DNA from 2 places in the Caballeronia sp. BCC1704 genome. Region 1 is predicted to be linked to the other one. Evidence: riboswitches for the same ligand, from Rfam matches in the RefSeq annotation. Region 1 holds a riboswitch; the other holds the start of a gene.
The links. A riboswitch is a leader RNA that binds a small molecule or an ion and turns the genes downstream of it on or off. The one in region 1 is predicted to bind cobalamin.

Region 1 (3,412 bases):
TCAGGCTTTCTTCGTTGCTATGGCGACGGTCACGTGACCGTCGATCATCTTCGGCATCACAAGCTCTCCGCCCTGGCTTGCGAGCAGCGCGCTAGGCTCGCACACGCCCTCGGCGGGCATGTGCGCGAGCTCGTCCGCGCGATAAAGGCGCAATGGCAGGGCATGACGCTCGCAGAAGACACGCAAGCCGGCTTCGTCGTGTTTGATGTCGATGCTCGCGATCACCGCGATGTGCTCTAACGTGAATTCCGCTGCTCGAAGCGCACGAAGCACGGCCGCTTCAATCGCATCGGCGCTTACGCCGCGTTTGCAGCCGATGCCGACGGCAAGATGGCGCAGGCTCACGCAAGGAAGCATCATCGAACGAATGGACGGAAATGCTTGCGCCGCCCATGCGTCCCTCGCGGATGGCGGCGTTCGGCGAAGGCATCGTGATGGCAGATGCGCTTCGTCCCCTGCGCTGGCCGGTATCCGGGCTTGCGGCCGTCATCGCGCAGCCTTCCCACCGTGAACGGGCAGTGGCCGTGTGCGCCATGCGCGATATCGTGCAAGCCGATACCGCCGGTCGCGTACCGTTGCGGGGACAGCACAGGTTGGCGAGCGCTTGCATGATCGTGAAGACGCCGCTTCCTGTTTCCCGTTTAACTGCGCGTTTCGTGTGAACGCGCGAGCACCAGTCGCGCGCCAACGATACCACATGCCCCCGCTTTTCGGCGGCGCTTTCCTTGACGCTCCTTCGTGAGGAGCCTAGACTTCACGCAGTTCTGGTGCCCGCGTGCGAGCTTCTTTCGCGCGCAGTTAAACGGGAAGCAGGAAGCGCATCGCTCCATCATGCGATCGGACGCGCGCCAACCTGCGCTGCCCCCGCAACGGTAAGCGACCGGCGGTATCGGCGAGTACGATATCGCGCGTTGCGCACACGGCCACTGTCGGTACACGGCAGGAAGGCTGCGCAACGAGGTCCCAAGCCCGGATACCGGCCAGACTTTCGCAGGGTTCACGCCGCGGGGATGCGGCATGGTCCATGATCCATCAGTCGTGCGCTTTTTCCCGCAGATCTCGCCGGCGATACCTTCCTCGCGCGACGCACGCACGACGCACGCACACACGAGCCACGGAGCGACGATGCAAACCCGCAAGATACCCGTCACGGTCGTGACCGGCTTTCTCGGCAGCGGCAAGACCACCTTGATGCGCCACATCATGTCGAATGCGCAGGGCTTGCGCCTTGCTGTCATCGTGAACGAATTCGGTGAGCTCGGCATAGACGGGGAAATCCTGAAGGGTTGCGGCATCGGTTGCGACGACGAAGCCGGGTCGTCGGAGCGCAATCTCTATGAACTCGCTAACGGGTGCCTGTGTTGCACAGTGCAGGAAGAGTTTTATCCGGTGATGGAGCAGTTGCTGGAACGCCGCGAGCGCATCGACCATGTGTTGATCGAGACGTCGGGCCTCGCGTTGCCCAAGCCGCTCGTGCAGGCGTTCAACTGGCCGTCGATCAAAAATGCCTTCACCGTGGATGCCGTCATCACGGTGGTCGATGGTCCTGCCGCCGCAAGCGGACAGTTCGCCGCGAACCCCGCAGCGGTCGATGCGCAACGCAAGGCCGACCCGAACCTCGATCACGAATCGCCGCTGCACGAGCTATTCGAAGATCAACTGTCCTCGGCTGATCTCGTGATCGTCAACAAGACCGACCTCATGGACGCCGACGCACTGCGCCGCGTGGAAGCGCTCGTGCGGCCCGAGATTCCGCCGCAAGTGAAGGTCGTGCCCGCGCAAATGGGCAAGCTCGATCTGCATGCGCTGCTCGGTCTGCAATCGGCGTCCGAGGACAGCATTCATCTTCGCCACGATCATCACGGTTCTGCCGACGACGAAGGCCACGTGGACCATCACCATGACGAATTTGATTCGGTCGTCGTCGAAGGACAAGTGGAATCGCGCGAACAGGCCATTGCGGCGTTGCAGGCGCTCGTGGAGAGTCACACGATCTATCGCGTGAAAGGGTTCGCCGCGCTGCCGGGCGCGGGCATGCGTCTCGTGGTGCAAGGCGTGGGCCGGCGCTTCGACAGCTATTTCGACCGGCGCTGGAACGAAGGCGAAGCCGCGAGCCGCTTCGTGCTGATCGGAGAAGACCTCGATCGTCAAACGCTGCAAACAGCGTTGAACGCGGCGCTGGCGAACGCGCTCGCGCAGGCCTGACGCGATGCATCTGTTACGCACGACGCCCGGAGGTTTCGTCGATGACGCGGCAGGCGTCATGCGTATCGAGCAGACGCGCGCACCGATCGTCGTGCTGAGTTCGGCCGATACCACGCTCGCACTGCTAGCAAGCGTGTTTCCGCGTCTGGAGCCGGGCTTTCCCGAAGTGCGGCTCGCGAATCAATCGTTTCTGCGCCAGCCCGCATCGGTCGACTTCTATGTCGACGATGTATTGCGTCATGCGCGCGTCGTCATCGTCGATCATCTCGGCGGTGAATCGTACTGGCGTTATGGCATCGAGCGAATCGTGGCGCTTGCCGAACGCGAGAAGCAGATGCTCGCCATGTTCTCGGGCGATCTCACCGAAGACCCGAACCTGATCAGCAAGAGCACCGCGGATGCCGCGTTCTGCCGCGAGTTGTCGCGCTATCTGCGCGAAGGCGGCGCGGGCAATGCCGAGGAATTTTTGCGCGCGATCGGTCATCGCGCATTCGGCTTCGGTCGCGCGCCGCAAGCGCCGCGTCCGCTGCCTGTCGTGGCCATCTATCATCCCGAGCGCGACATCGCCGCAATCGACGACTGGCGCGCGCGATGGACCGAAGGCGCGCCCGTCGTCGCGATCCTGTTTTATCGCGCGCATCTGCAAGCGGGCAACACCGCTGTATTCGATGCGCTCATCGAAGCGCTCGAAAAGGAAGGGCTGAATCCGCTGCCGATTGCGATCGCTTCCCTCAAGGAAAGCGTGAGCCGCGAAGTGATCGCGCGCTTGTGCATGGAGCATCGCGCATCGCTCGTATTGAACACGACTGCGTTTGCAGCAAGCGTGATCGGCGAAAGCGAAGACTTCGACATCGCGGGCGATGCGCCCGTCCTGCAAGTGATATTGAGCGGCGGCAATCGCGAAGACTGGGAAAAGGACAACCACGGCCTCAATTCGCGCGATGTAGCGATGCATGTCGCGCTGCCCGAGGTCGATGGCCGCATCATCACGCGCGCGGTCAGCTTCAAGGGACTCGCGTATCACTGTGCGCAGACGCAAGTGGACGTGGTCCGTTATCAGGCCGATGCCGAACGCGTGCGCTTCGTCGCCGAGTTGAGTCGCCGCTGGTGCAAGCTGCGGCATACGCCCAACCACGAGAAACGCATCGCGCTCGTGCTCGCCAACTATCCGGCGAGCGAAGGACGCATCGGAAACGGCGTGGGACTC
Region 2 (3,412 bases), on a different contig from region 1:
GCGCGAGCGACGCCGCCAGCACGATGACGACCGCCGCGCCCAACGCGAGCCAGATCGCGGCGGCGCGGCCTGCGTGCATCGCCTTCATCGGGCGGCGCGCGTCAGCGGCGTGGCTCACGACGGATGCCAGCCGATCGTGACGTAAGCGCCGCGACGCGGCGTGTTGTACGAGTAAGCCAGTTCATAGTTGCGGTCGAACAGGTTGTCGATGCGCGCATTCACGTACCACGACTTCGTGATGTCGTATTGCGCCGAAAGATTGACGACGCCGTAGCCCGCGAGCGTCGAATCGTAGTCGCTGCGCGCGCCGCTCACGATCCACTCGCCGCCCACGCGCCAGCGCCCGGTCGACCGATGCGCCGACAGCGACGCGAAGCGCCGCGCGCGACGCGCGAGGTCTTCGTGATTTGTCTCGTCGACGGGATTCTGGAACGTCACGCTCGCGCGCACGTCGGTTGCGCCCACGTGTCCCGCCCACGATGTCTCGACGCCCTGCACCTTCGCGCGCCCCACGTTCTGCGCGGTATAGAAGCCGCTGCTGTCGCCCACGTAGTCGATCAGATTCGAATAGCGCGTCTCGAACGCCGTCACGCGCACCACGCCGATCTTCTCCGATGCGTACTGCAACGCGGCCTCGGCCGAATGGCTGCGCTCCGGCTGTATCGACGGATTGCCGCTGAACGGATAGTAGAGGTCGTCGAAACTCGGCGCGCGGAACGATGCCGCGTAGCTCGCGCTCGCGCGCCAATGCGAATCGAAGTTGTACGCGTAGCCCAGATAGTAGCTGTTCGCGCCGCCGAAGTCGGAATACTGGTCGCGGCGCACGTTGGCCTGCACTTCGCTCGGACCCAAGCGGCCGACATAGCCCGCGAACACCGAGTTCACATGCCGGTCGGGCGCGCTGAACTGATCGGAGTCGAGCGACTGGTCGAGATGCTCGTAGCCGAACACGAGCTTATGCGCCTCGGTGAGCCGGAAGTCGTTCTGCCACAGATACTGATGATTCTCCGAGTCGAAGCGGCTCGTATAGACGCCGTTTTTCTCGATGTTCGCGCGGTCCTGCCCTTGCGCGATGGTGAAGTGCGTCGTCCAGTTGTCGGTGAGCTTGCCGTTCGCGAAGACGGAGGCCGAGCGCACGCGATCATGCGATTCGTTGAGATCGGTCGGCACGCCGTAGGGATCGTCGAAGCTGTTCACGCCGTTCGATTGCAGGAAGCGCACGCCTGCGTCCCACTTGTCGCTGAACTTGTGGCGCAGCGTCGCGGCGACGCTTTCGTTCAGATAACCGTTCGCGTTCGGATTCGCGGCGGGCGCGAGCGCGGGATCGATCGACGAGAAGCCGTCCGTCTTCTCGCGCGACACGTTGAGGCTGAACGTGGTGCGGCCCTCGGCATCGAGCGCGCCGTCGACGCCCGCCGACTGCCGCTGCGTGTGATAGCTGCCGTATTCGGCTTCGAAGTGAAAGCGTGGCGGATGTGCTTCGCCCTCCTTCGTGAAAATCTGCACGACGCCGCCGATCGCGTTCGATCCATACAGCGCCGACACGTTGCCGTTGACCACTTCGACGCGGCCGGTCTGATCGAGCATCAGTTGCGACAACTGCGCCGCGCCGAGCGACACCGATTCAACGCGCACGCCGTCGATCAGCACCAGCGACTGCGTCGACGACGCGCCGCGTATGAACACGCCCGAGGTCGCGCCCGGCCCGCCGTTGCGCGTGATCTGCACGCCGGGCGCAAGCGCGATGAGCCCGAGCACATCGTTTGCATTGCTGTCGGCGATGTCTTGCGCGTCGAAGAGCGTCGCCTGCGGGATGGAATCGGCGAGCGGTTGCGCGCCGCGCGTCGCCGTGACGACGACGGGCGCGAGTGTCTGCGACGGAGAATCGGAATCGGCGTGCGCGGCCTGTGCAAGCGGCGCACTCGCGGCGGCGCACATCACGACGCGCGCCGCGCGACGAATGAGGCCCGACGAAGGCAAGAGCATGGGTGAAGCGTTTCCGTTGGAGACTGGCGCGTGCCCCGCTCCCCGCGAGGTCTGTGCGCGACGCGCGCGCCGTCTTGCAAAGCATCGGCGCGCTGGACGATTGGCCGGTATCCGGGCTGGCGACGCATCGTCCCGCCTTCCCGCGCTTCGAAGCGCAGTGGCGCCGACACGTTTCTTGCAGTCGCGTGTCCGATGGCAAACGACCACGGAGCAACACGTAGAAACGCGCGAGGGACGACTTGCAACTTGCGTTGCGGTCGCTTACCGTTGCGGGGGCAGCACAGGTTGGCGAGCCGCGCGAGGCGAGACAGCGCTTCCTGTTTCCCGTTTGACTGCGCCGCAAGAAAGGCGGCGCGAGCACCAAAAGTGCGGCAAGTGTAGGAGCGCGCATTAGGGCCGTCAAGAAGGCGCGCGCCCGTCATCGCGAGGCTTGAGCGACGAGCGAGCGACGAGCAAGCGACAAGCGAGCGACGTCAGCCGCGCATCCGAGTGCGTCACGCGCGGCCATTCCGCACATGAATACGCGGCGATGCGCGCAAGATCGCGTGTTGTTACGTCTCGAAACGAGACAATTATCGGAAGCACCGTTGAACCGCGCTAAAATGCCAGGTCTTTAGAGGACGCAGCACATGCTCAACGAACTCGAATCACTGTCAGGAAACATCGGCCGGCTGATCAAGATCAGCGAGCGCCACAATCAGGCGCGTCTCGCGCTCGAAGCACAAATCGAACAGCTGCGCGCCGATTACGCCGGCGTTCAGGCCGAACTCGCGCAGGTTCGCCACGAGCGCGACACGCTGCAAGGCGAACGCGATTCGCTGTCCGCGAAGATCGACGACGCGCAAGTGCGCCTCAACGCGATCCTCGAAAAGCTGCCGCGCGGCAAAGCGCATCATGCCGAAAGCGACAATCAGCTCGATCTTCTGAACGCCGAATCCAGCGCGTCGCGCGAAGCGCAGCACGAACATGCGCACGCGGAAGAAGTGCACGGCGAGCATCATCAAGGAGAGAAGGCATGACGACCACGCAGATCGAAGTATCCATTCTCGGCCAGCAGTATCGCCTCGCGTGCTCGCCGGAAACCGAAGCCGCGCTGCGCGAAGCGGTGGCCCGCGTGGATGCCGAAATGAACAAGGTCCGCAACGCAAGCAGCGTGCGCGGCACGGACCGCATCGCGGTGATGGCCGCGCTCTCGCTGGCGTCCGAATTGCTCAAGCTGCAGGAAAGCGTGCGTCACGGCGAAGCATTTCCGGCCGAGGAAATCCGCCGCACCATGCATTCGATGAACGAGCAGCTCGGCGCTGTCATTGCACAATACGAAGCGCACTGAGCGAAGCGCACTGACGGTCATGCGCTGATCTAATCAGCGTTGCGGTATCCATCAAAAAAAGATACCGCGAGAAACGTAGGCAAGGGCTGCAAGGAC

Region 2: it holds a riboswitch for cobalamin, as region 1 does, so the genes downstream of both, HWX53_RS04860 (TonB-dependent receptor) here and cobW (cobalamin biosynthesis protein CobW) in region 1, are expected to answer to the same signal.

What each region holds. Positions count from the first base shown of each region.
Region 1 covers NZ_CADFFT010000002.1:783,024-786,435, forward strand. The annotation lists gene HWX53_RS13250 (cobalamin biosynthesis protein) at 1-360, opposite strand; cobalamin riboswitch at 445-693, opposite strand; cobalamin riboswitch at 749-1,000, shown strand; gene cobW (cobalamin biosynthesis protein CobW) at 1,126-2,205, shown strand; gene cobN (cobaltochelatase subunit CobN) at 2,210-3,412, shown strand, end outside.
Region 2 covers NZ_CADFFT010000001.1:1,043,485-1,046,896, reverse strand. The annotation lists gene HWX53_RS04865 (iron ABC transporter permease) at 1-88, opposite strand, end outside; gene HWX53_RS04860 (TonB-dependent receptor) at 115-1,938, opposite strand; cobalamin riboswitch at 2,071-2,366, opposite strand; gene HWX53_RS04855 (ATPase) at 2,616-3,005, shown strand; gene HWX53_RS04850 (cell division protein ZapA) at 3,002-3,316, shown strand.